Regions from separate parts of the Desulfofarcimen acetoxidans DSM 771 genome, predicted to be linked through region 2. Evidence: predicted binding sites of a transcription regulator. Region 2 holds the regulator's gene; the other holds the start of a gene.

Region 1 (6,159 bases), 160 kb from region 2:
TTAATATGGATATCGGATTAATAGCTATAGATATGAATTTTTGCTATTGGTTGTTATTTTTTGATGTTTTATTGTTTAGGCTAACAATTTAGGCTGGTCCGGCATAGAATAATCCAATGCCAAATGTTTTGACAACAGGCAGTTCTCAAAACCAGCCGATCTGGCAGCACAATCTCAACTTGTAAAATAAGGAGATTCTGATAATGGAGCTGTTAAAAACTCGGCGGGAAATGAGTTTCCTTATACTTTGGTTCACGGCAGCTATCTATCCCCTGGTAGTCATCCCTTACAAGCTTTGTTCCTCTTTTCCTTCAATTAACCAGTATTTTCTGGACTGCTTTTACGCACCCAGGTATATTATGCTGGCTGTTTTAGGTATCATGTCTTTAGTTATTCTAAGCAATGACCGGATACAGTTAAAACACCCTGCTTTTATTCCTCTGGGTTTATTTATATTCTTTGGCTTGCTTTCTACCCTTTTCGCCCCTGAACCCGTCACTGCCTGGATCGGCAATCCTTACCGCTACACTGGTTATACCACTTACCTGTTTTGTTTGCTGCTGTTTATTCTTGCTTATCGCAGCAATCATGCTGAACAAATATTAAAATATGCTGTTTGTACCGCAGTACTGGTATCATTTATTGCACTGCTGCAGTATTTAGGCTATAACCCGGTGCCTCATGAGCCCTACCGGGAAGGTATTCGCAGTTACAGTACTCTGGGAAATCCCGATTTTCTAGGCAGTTACCAGGTTTTTATCCTGCCGGCAGCTATGTTTTTCTACCTGAGAAAAAAAAAGCTGCGCTGGTTGATTTCCAGCGCCCTTATATACCTCGGCCTTATAGTATGTCAGACCAGGAGTTCATGGATAGCATTTTTTACTACATTTACATTTATCCTCCTTTACGCTTTGCCCCTTCCCAAGATAAGGAAACCAGCGGCCCTTTTATTGATAACATTTTTTGTTATTTTCTGCTTGTGTTCATTGAGCAAGGGGGGTGTCGTGTTTCTTAACAGGGCCGGCAGTATTGCCGGAGAGGCGTCAGCCGCACTGCGTTTTGAGGAAAATGCCGGCAATGGCAGGGTTATGATATGGAAAGAAACGCTGAAGTTATTGCCCGCTCATTGGGCTTTTGGTCTTGGACCGGATCACTTGGGCTATGCCGGGTTGAAAACTAAGCACCAGCATCCCATTGACAAAGCGCACAACATATTTTTGGAAATAGCTATTACAATGGGGGTTTTTGCTCTTCTTTTCTACCTGGCATTTTTGTCTTTCTTCTTATCTTTATATAGAACTAAATATGGGTTAATGTATTTGGCTATGATACTGGCTTATATTATCCAGGGATTGTTTAGTATAGAGGTAGTTTTGATTATGCCTTTGTTTTGGATTGTGCTGGGATTCTCACTCAGGTATACGGCGGGGGAGAAAGAGGGATGATGTTTTGTTACTCTATAAATAGTAAATATCAGTATATACATCGCCTCTTGTTGTATAACAACTTGGGGCTTTACTTTTGGTCAGATAAGGACAAGTAATTCATTGACAATAAGCTTTGTTAGTGTTAATATGGTCAAGTCACTGCTCGGAAGGAGGTGAAAGTATTGACTAAAGAATTGATAAATGAGATCCTGGAGAGCGTTGGGCTGGAGAGAATTGAGGAGGAAGACAAATAAAAGCGGAGGCGGGATGGGCCTTCGGTTTTATAGTTATATTATACCAAGCCGGTAAAAAAGAAACCTCTCAAAAGTTCAATGAACTAATGAAAGGCCTCTAATCTAACGTTACCTTTTGGGCAACATGGATATTATAAAGTCTTAATTCTACAGGGCTTCAAGGCACTTATTACATCATGCCGCCCATGCCACCCATACCGCCCATGCCGCCCATGCCGGCCATAGCATCCTTACCCTCTTCAGGTTTCTCAGCTATCAGGGTTTCAGTGGTCAGAATCATAGCAGCAATGCTGGCAGCGTTCTGCAGGGCAGAGCGGGTAACTTTAGCCGGGTCCACAATACCGGCATCGATCATATTGACATATTCACCTGTCAAGGCGTTGAAACCTACACCGTTTTCGGAAACCTTAACTTTTTCCACCACAACTGAGCCTTCAAGACCTGCATTGTTGGCAATCTGGCGCAAGGGATCTTCCAGAGCGCGGCGAACAATATCAATACCGGATTTCTCGTCTAAATTAGCTGCTTCCATATCTACAAGATCAGGAATAATGCTTACATAAGCAACACCGCCACCGGACACGATACCTTCTTCCACGGCAGCCCTGGTAGCATTAAGAGCATCCTCAATGCGCAGCTTCTTCTCTTTCATTTCAACTTCAGTGGCAGCACCAACTTGGATTACGGCTACGCCGCCGGCCAGCTTTGCCAAACGCTCCTGGAGCTTCTCGCGGTCAAAGTCGGAAGTGCTTTCTTCGATCTGTGCCTTGATTTGGTTAACACGCTGTTTGATTTCATCCACACTGCCGGAACCGCCGACAATGATGGTTTCTTCTTTCTTAACTCTGACTCTGGAAGCTCTGCCGAGCATATCAATAGTAGCTTTATCCAGCTTTAAGCCGAGTTCTTCAGTAATCACCTGAGCACCGGTTAGAATAGCTATATCCTGCATCATGGCTTTGCGGCGATCACCGAAACCAGGAGCTTTCACTGCTACACAAGTGAAGGTTCCGCGCAGTTTATTGAGAACCAGAGTAGCCAGAGCTTCGCCTTCCAAATCTTCTGCAATGATCAAAAGCGCTTTGCCGGACTGAACCACTTTTTCCAAAATGGGCAGAATTTCCTGAATGGAGGAAATCTTCTTGTCTGTCAACAGTATGTAGGGCTCCTCCAAATCTGCTTCCATTTTATCAGTATCGGTAATCATATACGGAGAAATATAGCCGCGGTCAAAATTCATACCTTCCACTACATCTAAAGTGGTACCGATACCCTTGGATTCCTCAACAGTGATAACACCGTCTTTTCCTACTTTTTCCATGGCGTCGGCAATTAAATTACCGATAGTTTCATCATTAGCAGAAATTGAAGCAACCTGGGCAATAGCACCTTTGCTTTCAATCGGCTTGGAGCTGTTTTTAATAGCATCTACTGCTTTTTCCACAGCCTTCTCAATACCACGCTTGATAATCATCGGGTTGGCACCGGCAGTAACGTTTCTTAAGCCTTCGCGAACCATAGCTTGAGCCAGTACCGTAGCGGTTGTGGTACCGTCACCTGCTACATCGTTGGTTTTGGTAGCAACTTCTTTTACCAGCTGAGCGCCCATGTTTTCGAATACATCCGGCAGTTCAATCTCTCTGGCAATGGTGACACCGTCGTTGGTAATTGTCGGCGCACCGAATTTTTTATCAAGAACCACATTCCGGCCTTTCGGGCCAAGGGTTACACGTACAGCTTCGGCTAATTGATTGACTCCTTTTTCCAATGCTTTGCGGGCATCTTCGTTGAAGATAATTTGTTTTGCCATTTTATTTTGTACCTCCCTTTAAATTCGATATGATTATTTATGATTTATCCCCGTTTCAATTACTCAATTACGCCAAGAATGTCCATTTCACGAAGGATTAAATATTCTACATCGTCAATTTTGATTTCATTGCCGGCGTACTTGGAGAATAAAATTTCATCACCGACTTTTAAGTCCATTGGCACACGCTGGCCTGTTTCTAAAAGACGTCCACTCCCAACAGCTACAACCTCACCTTTCTGAGGCTTCTCCTTAGCTGTATCCGGAAGAACGATACCACTCTTTGTTACCTCTTCCTTTGCTGCAGGTTTTACTACAACCCGATCTCCTAAAGGTCTGATCATTTAAAACCCTCCTTATTATATTTATTCAAGTTGTTAGCACTCACTCACTATGAGTGCTAGTATTTACCCAAGTAATATAATATAGAATTAGAAAACCAAAAGCAAATTTTTTATTAGGCAAATAATAGGCATTTAAACCTGTTTAGATAAAATATTATCTTATTGCTTATATTTTCTCGCTCTATATAATTATTACTTGTGTTTACAATTATTATGGCAATATCTAGACATATTTTTTCCGCAAGTTTAGGTTTTTATACAGGTAATACCAAATATTTTTTCATGTTTTTCCACACTTGCCGAAGTATTCATTTCAGGGTAAAATATCTGCAGGTTAAAACAGCCGCAAGGCAATTAATCACTAAGACAATTTCCGGGGGGGTATGTTATGAAAAAAATAACCCTTAAGCTGCCTGTCACTAAGATCAATAACGGTATTGCAATTACTGAAAAAGATGCAGTGGCGCGTGAAACACCGCTTACCATTTTTCTAAACAACGGAGAATTTGTAACTCTCGTATGCTCACCGCAATATCTTTGCGAATTAGCCGTAGGATTTTTGTGTTCCGAAGGAATTTTAAGAAACAGACAGGATTTGACCGACATTAAACTGGAAGAAAATAAAGGAATTATTCTGGTCGAAACTGCTCAACCTGTATTAGAAGAAGAAAGGTTCATGCGGCGGTATATAACTTCCTGCTGCGGCAAAAGCAGATCGTCTTTCTATTTTATTAATGACGCGGCTACCGAACCGGTACACGGAAGCACCTGTGTTTCCGTGCAGCAAATCAGAATCTTAACAGACAAATTGGAAAACAAGGCTCAAGTATTCCGCACTACCGGAGGAACACATGGAGCAGCACTTTGTTCGGCAACAGAAATGCTGTTCTTTTACGAGGACATTGGAAGACATAATGCGGTAGACAAGCTTTTCGGCAAAGCTTTTTTCGAGTTGATTAATCTGGATGACAAAATTTTAGTTCTAAGCGGCCGCATTTCTTCAGAAATATTAATCAAAACAGCCAAAATGGGTATCCCTGTCATCATATCCCGCGCAGCACCCACCGATCTGGCCGTAAAAATGGCCGGAGAACTGGGTATTACTGTAGTCGGCTTTGCCAGGGGCAACAGGATGAATGTTTATACTCATCCTGACCGGATTCACCGCTAAACCGGTCAGTCCCTCCCCGCAAGAAAGTCGCCTTAAGCGCGACTTTCGAGCAGCCACAGGCACGTTGCTCAATATTCTCATAGGAAAACCTCTGACTTTATAACCCCTTTTATTGTTTTAACTAATACAACAAACCACAGAGTAAGCAATAAATATAAGCAAAAATATCCATAGCTTAAAACCGCTGAAGAATTTAAAACAGTTGAAACTAAATAAGTTGCACCTGTATATGCACCAAGTGGGAAAGTAAAAGCCCACCACGATAAGCTAAAAGGCAGGTTTTTTTGACTTAAATAATAGGATGTTAGTACCAGTGCACACATTAACCACCAAAAACCGAAACCCCAAAGAAAGAGAGCGCCTATATTAAGAACGGACTGAACATATTCTCCTAAAGTAGAAACACTAGCAGTACCAAGGTTTATTAGTGAAATCGTACCCACTCCAATAGGTCCTAAATTAATCCAAACAGTAGGTGCCAGCTTGCCGGGCAAAAGTGGACAACAAATAAACCTGTAAATACATATTACTTCTAATATTAGAAAAAGGAAAAACCCGCCGCTCCATGAAATATAATTAAAAACCAGCATTGATTGCTGCCACGAGATTGGCCAAAAAGGAATTAGTTTAGTACCGGCAACAGGTATCACGATTAAACTAACCGGCGGCATAAACCATGCGGGATTTATATTTTCTATTTTCACATCCTGGTTGATAAAATTCTGCAGCGGAATAATAATAGAACCTGGCAGTGCTATTAATACTCCGGTTAACCAAAAAGTTTTTGCTAACTGAATTGCAATATCTGCATTCATATAATGTATGCCGACAATCATTAAATCTACCGCTATAACTAAACAAGCTATCGGCATGGTAGCATAGAATTGGCCTGTAACAGCATCCTTAAAATCCAATGATGCTTCCTTTTTATATAACATAAATCTGAGTACCCACGGAATTAAAATTATCAGAAAAAAGAGCATAGTAAAAACCCAACTTATTATAGCCAATCTTTTTAGGAAAATACACTGCTCGGCATAAAGATAACTGTCTACGGCAACTATTCCCGTACCCATAACACAGGCAAACCAGGACGGTGAAAACTTTTGAATTATATATGATTTGGCCAACTTAATCACCCCGTACATCCATA
Region 2 (6,159 bases):
TGAATACAGAGCGCCCGTTCAAAATTGTCCACTACCTGCAGTAGGTTAAGCAGCAGATGCTCTGTCACATACCTGGCCAAATCTTCTTTTTCCTGCTTGCTGCGGCGGCGGAAATTCTCGAAATCAGCCTGCATTCTGAGCAGTTTATCGTAATAATCCTGTGCCCTTACAGTCTGCTCCCGCAGCCTATCCTGCAAAACCTTGGGATCTGCCGAAGCTTGTTCATCCGGCTCGAGCACTTCCACTTCCGGCTCCACAGATTCCTGCTCCTCTTCATTTCCTTCCGCCAGGGTTTCCACAACCTGCTCCTCTTCCCTTGCTTCCTTGTCTTTAGTCACCATGCTCACCTCACCGTCATATCTGAAACACTGTTTAAATCTGGACTTTTATACTCTTTCATTTTAATAATGGTATCTATCCTCAAAATAGCCTCGGCAATTTCCCCCGCGGCTTTTAAAGCATAAGTTTTAACAGGCGCCGGATCTACCACTCCTAAAGCAAGCATATCAACCACCTGCCCGCTGTCGCAATGAACGGCCAGTGAAGTGCTGCCGCCGGCAGACTGGGCAGCCATAACATCCCCCAGCTTTTCCAAGGGGTTAAAGCCGGCATTGGCCACAATCTGGGCCAGCGGGCGCTGCAGTGCCTCTACTACGCAATCAATGCCATAAACAGCCATGCCGCTGACCTCGCCTCGCATTTTCTCCACCATGCGGGCGGCGGCCAGTTCCAGCGAGCCTCCCCCGGGAAGAATACCCCCCTTAACGGCTGCCTGCACGGCAGAAGCGGCATCTTTAGCAATACGCTCCCGCTCGCCCACCACTTCAGCGGTAGCCGCGCCAACCAGCACGGTGGCCAGCGGCTTGCCCTTGCCTTCCAAGATCCAGACCTGCTCCAGCAGCTCATCCTCCTGTACCCGCTCGGCTTCTCCCAGAAGTTTGACCAGCTGCTGCGGGTCTTTTTTCAGGCCGGTTCTTTTAATCATAACCGCTCCCGTGTGCTCGGCCACCTTGCGCAGCTCACTGTGAGCCACCCGCTGCACCACCATAACCCCGGTATCAGTCAACATTTCCTCAGCTATATCAGCTACTCCCCTGTCTGTAAGCACCAGCCCCACACCTAAAGAGATAATCTTTTGCAAATTGTTCTGAAATTCAGCCTGCAGTTCCAGGTAGTGCCGAAAACCCGCCTCTGTGGTCAGCGCTTCCTCTTCGATAGATTCCGCTTCCAGCGCGTCATCCAGCACCAATACCCGAACAGAACTTAAAACTCTGGGCATCTGCCGGTTCATAGCTTCCTTATTAATAATTACGCCCATAAAAACCTGGTTCAAAGCACCTTCTTCAGCCACCACGGCCTCTGACAGTTTAAAGGATTGCTTGAGCAGTTTTTCCCGGCCGATCAAACCGGCTGCCTCCACTACAAGTTCGGCAATATCCTCATGCTCACGCCCGGCTACCAAGGCAACCTGACGCAAAACCGGGTCAGTGAGGCTCTCCACCGCCCTGGTTTGCCCCTGCATGAAACTGAGAGCCCGCTTGATGCCGGCACGCAATCCCTCAATGACTCTGGCTGCCGGAACACCCTTGACTACCTGCTCAACACCTTTGCCCACCAAAGCACCGGCCAGCACGGCGGCAGTCGTGGTACCGTCTCCCACTTCCTCCTGCTGGGCCCTGGCTATATTGATCAGCATGCGGGCCGCCGGATGGTTGACTTCCATCATGGTCAGAATAGTAACACCGTCATTGGTAATCACTACATTACCGAATTTGTCGACCAGCATAGTATCCAGACCCCTGGGGCCCAGCGTGCTCTCCACTGACGAAGCTACCGCCCTGATAGCATCGGCATTGGTAATTAAGGCCGACAGTTTTTCATCAACTTCCGCTCCGGCACTGGCCTGCTGTTTGAGACTCAAAGCTGTTCCCCCCTGTGTTAATTAACCTCCGCGCAGCATTCTCTCCAGAGCATCGGATAAGCTTCTGGTTAAAAACTCCACCACGCTGACTGTCCTGGCATATTCCATCCTGGTAGGACCTATGATGCCGATACGTCCCATCATCTTACCGCCCATCTGGTAACCTGAAGTAACCATACTGCAGCCTTTAATTTCATCCTTATTGATTTCCCCACCGATGCGAACTGTCACTCCTTCATTAGACACATCAGACATCAAATCACATAAAAGCTGCTCTTGTTCCAAAAGGCTCAAAAGCGTTTTGACCTTATCAATATTTTGAAATTCAGGTTGATCTAAGATATTAAATACCCCGCCGAGGTAAATTTTATCCTTTTTTTCCACTGTCAAACTCTGTTCCATCAGTTCCATAGCCAGGTTCAGAACCTGCTTATGTACGGACAGTTCCATATAGATATCTCTGATCAGGCTAAGTTTGATACTCTCCATATTTTTGCCCTGTAATTTGGCATTTAAAACCTTTGAAATAATATCCAGATCACTTTGTTTGATATTTTCCGCCACTTCAATCATGCGGTGGTTAACTGTACCTGTATCCAACACCACCAGCACCATAGCCTGGGTGGGACTCATTAAGACCAGTTGTATATACTTAAAGGAGCTGACGCTTACACTGGGTATCAATACCAGGGATGTGTAATTGGTTAATTGAGTCAAAAGCTGTCCGGTGCGCTGTATAACCTGGCCGACATCTTTGACCTTCTTATCGTACTCGTCCAGAACAAGCTGCTCTGCTTCCTCACTCATTTTCTCGTTCTCCATCAGGTAATCTACATAATACCTGTAACCAAGATCAGAAGGTATTCGGCCGGATGAGGTATGAGGCTGTTCAATCAGGCCCATATCCTCCAAATCAGTCATTTCGTTGCGTATGGTAGCAGGGCTTACACCTAATTTGTACTTGCGGGCTATGGTTCGGGAACCCACCGGTTCGGCAGTCAATATATAATCTCTTATAATGGCCATGAGGATCCGTTGCTTTCTCTCATCCATCTTCATCCGGTTCACCCCCTTTGTTAGCACTCTATGCTGCTGAGTGCCAACCTTAATATAAAAAATAGCACTTGTAAAATTATTTGTCAAGAGTTTAGAATAAGTTAGTTTCATTTAGTTTATTCTCTTAGACAAACTCTCTGAAAACTATATTGGCCAAGGGGAGTCCCTCCTCTGTCAGCCGCAGGAAACCGTTTACTGTTTCTATTAAGCCAAGGCCGGTTAGTTTTCGGATCTGGCGGCTGTACAAGTCTTCCACTCTGACAGCAAAGCAGCGGGCAAAGGCTTCCAGGTCCAGACCATTTAACATTCTGAGTGCCAGGAAAATTGTTTCGGATATTTCTGTTTCCAGACTGATCACTTCACTGCTCTCCAATGGAAGTTGGCCGGCTGCCAGTTTTTCGGCGTAGGTTTTCAGATCACCGCTGTTGCTGCAGCGGATCTTATTTAAGTAGGAATGGGCTCCCGGCCCTATGCCCAAGTACTCACCGTGCTGCCAGTATAATATGTTATGGCGGCAGTATTTGTTCGAACGGGCAAAGTTGGATATTTCGTATTGCTCAAAGCCTGCTTCTTTAAGAAAGGTTCCGGCATACCGGTACATGGCCAGCTCGGCTTCCTCTGTGCAGGGTTCGATATGGCCAAGAGTTACCGATTTCTCCAGGGGAGTTCCCTCTTCCAACTGAAGTCCATATAGCGAAAGGTGCTGCGGATTCAGGTCAATTATTTGTTCCAAGCAGGTCTGCCAGCCCTGCATTGTCTGACCGGGAATGCCGAAAATCAAGTCCAGGTTGATATTGTCAAAACCCTGGCGGCGGGCCAGCTTTACAGCCTGCAGAGCCTCCTGAAAAGTGTGGATACGGCCCAACGTCTTTAACAACTGCGGTTGACATGCCTGTACACCCAGGCTCAAGCGGTTAACCCCGAATTCCCTAAAAAGCGCCAGGTTTTCTCCATTTACGGTTCCGGGGTTGGCTTCTGCCGTGAATTCGGCACCGGGAGCCAGGGGCAGGGAATGTCTGAGCGTTTTTAATATTACGCTTAACAGTGAAGCAGGCAAACAGGTAGGTGTTCCGCCTCCCAGAAAAACAGAGGTAAACACAGGAGCAGCAAATTCATCATAAGCATAATTTCCTAGAGCATCAAAAAATTTCTTACGGTTTTCCGTCTGGGAACTGCTCCGGAAAAGCTCCGCATACAAGTTTATTTCTCTTTGCAGGGCTGCCGAGTAGATTTCTGCGGCGGCATTTTCATAGGGATAGGAAATAAAATCACAGTAAAGGCATTTCCTTATGCAAAATGGGACATGTATATACAGTCCCATTCCAATTTCTTCATTATATTGCGCAAGCGGTGCTGTTTTATTCGCCGCGCTTGTTGTTTTTGTTATACTTGTCATTAAAATGTTTTCCGTATGATATTTCATAATTTGTTGTTCCTCTTGCCGAACCGGATATTTTCAGCACAAACAAAATCAATCTTACCTTCCAGATCACTCTTGCCTGTCATCACCTAACTTGAGCTGTGCTTACTATAAGGTTTTACTTATCATTGATACTCAGCACAGCCATAAAGGCTTCCTGCGGAATTTCCACATTACCAACCTGCTTCATACGCTTTTTGCCTTCTTTTTGCTTTTCCAACAGTTTGCGCTTTCTGGTTATATCGCCGCCATAGCACTTGGCCAGCACATCCTTGCGCATGGCCTTAATATTTTCACGGGCAATTACTTTATTGCCTATACTGGCTTGAACCGGTATTTCAAACATCTGGCGAGGGATCAGTTTACGCAGACGCTCCACCAGAGCTCTGCCCCGATAATAGGCTTTATCCTTGTGCACAATCATGGACAGGGCATCCATTACTTCCCCGCCGATCAGTATATCCAGCTTAACCAGGTCAGTCTCTTTGTAGCCGGCCAGGTCGTAATCCAGCGAGGCATAGCCCTTGGTGCGGGATTTCAACTGGTCATAATAGTCAAAGATAATTTCACTTAAGGGCATTTCGTAAATCAACATTACCCGTTCGGGGCTAAGGTATTCCATATTTTTAAACTCGCCGCGCTTTTCCTGGCATAGTTCCATAACCCCGCCGACAAAATCCTTAGGCACCATGATAGTGGCTTTGATAAAAGGTTCCTCAATTTTAACCAGTAAATCCTGCGGGGGCAGGTTGTGGGGGTTCTCCACCCGGAACACATCCCCGGAGGTAGTGGTCACCTGGTAAACTACATTGGGCGCGGTGGTAATCAACAGCAGATTGTATTCCCGCTCCAATCTTTCCTGTACGATTTCCATATGCAGCAGGCCTAAAAAGCCGCAGCGAAAACCAAAGCCCAGCGCCGCTGAGGTTTCCGGCTCATAAACCAGGGCGGCATCGTTTAGCTTGAGCTTCTCCAGAGCATCTCTTAAATCTTCATAATTGACCGTTTCCACCGGGTAAAGACCGCAAAAGACCATGGAGACAGCTTTGCGGTAACCGGGCAGCGGCTGGGCGGCGGGCCTCTCCGTGCCGGTAACCGTGTCACCTACCTGTATATCCTTGACATTTTTAATGCTGGCAGCGAAATAACCTACCTCACCCGCATTAAGCACACCTGTATCAGTCATGGCAGGCTGAAACATGCCCACCTCATTAACCTCCATTTCCTTGCAGGTAGACATCAAGCGGATATTCATGCCTTTCTTAATTATACCGTTCACTACACGCACATAAGCGATAACACCCTTATAAGGGTCATAGTGGGAATCAAAAATAAGCGCGCTGAGCGGAGCGTCGGTTTCCCCTTTGGGCGGGGGGATTTTCTCCACAATCTGCTCCAGAATCTCCTCCACACCCAAACCGGTTTTGGCCGAAGCATATACAGCGTCACCGGTATCCAAACCGATCACTTCTTCAATTTCCTTTTTAACCCTTTCAGGCTCTGCACTGGGCAAATCCACCTTGTTGATTACAGGAATAATCTCCAGATCATGCTCCAGAGCCAGGTAGACATTGGCCAACGTCTGGGCCTCTATACCCTGTGCCGCATCCACCACCAGCAAAGCCCCCTCGCAGGCAGCCAGGCTGCGGGATACTTCATAGCTGAAATCAACATGTCCCGGCGTATCAATTAAATTGAGCAGATACTGTTGCCCGTCTTTAGCCTTATAGCTAAGGCGCACAGCCTGGAGCTTAATAGTTAT

The links. Region 2 encodes HrcA, which represses chaperone genes, less so after heat shock. Its sites were predicted from a motif close to TGTTAGCACTCNNNNNNNNNGAGTGCTAACA; they were not measured.
Region 1: groES (co-chaperone GroES) is a predicted target of HrcA. The motif match lies at 3,867-3,897, and genes of this name have one in related genera.

Annotation. Positions count from the first base shown of each region.
Region 1 is NC_013216.1:3,577,230-3,583,388, forward strand. It holds gene DTOX_RS16340 (O-antigen ligase family protein) at 204-1,445, shown strand; gene groL (chaperonin GroEL) at 1,851-3,491, opposite strand; gene groES (co-chaperone GroES) at 3,551-3,835, opposite strand; gene fdhD (formate dehydrogenase accessory sulfurtransferase FdhD) at 4,224-5,006, shown strand; gene DTOX_RS16360 (TDT family transporter) at 5,084-6,145, opposite strand; gene DTOX_RS16365 (molybdopterin-binding protein) at 6,138-6,159, opposite strand, start outside.
Region 2 is NC_013216.1:3,421,430-3,427,588, forward strand. It holds gene grpE (nucleotide exchange factor GrpE) at 1-341, opposite strand, end outside; gene DTOX_RS15635 (TCP-1/cpn60 chaperonin family protein) at 344-1,921, opposite strand; gene hrcA (heat-inducible transcriptional repressor HrcA) at 1,943-2,980, opposite strand; gene hemW (radical SAM family heme chaperone HemW) at 3,102-4,400, opposite strand; gene lepA (translation elongation factor 4) at 4,516-6,159, opposite strand, start outside.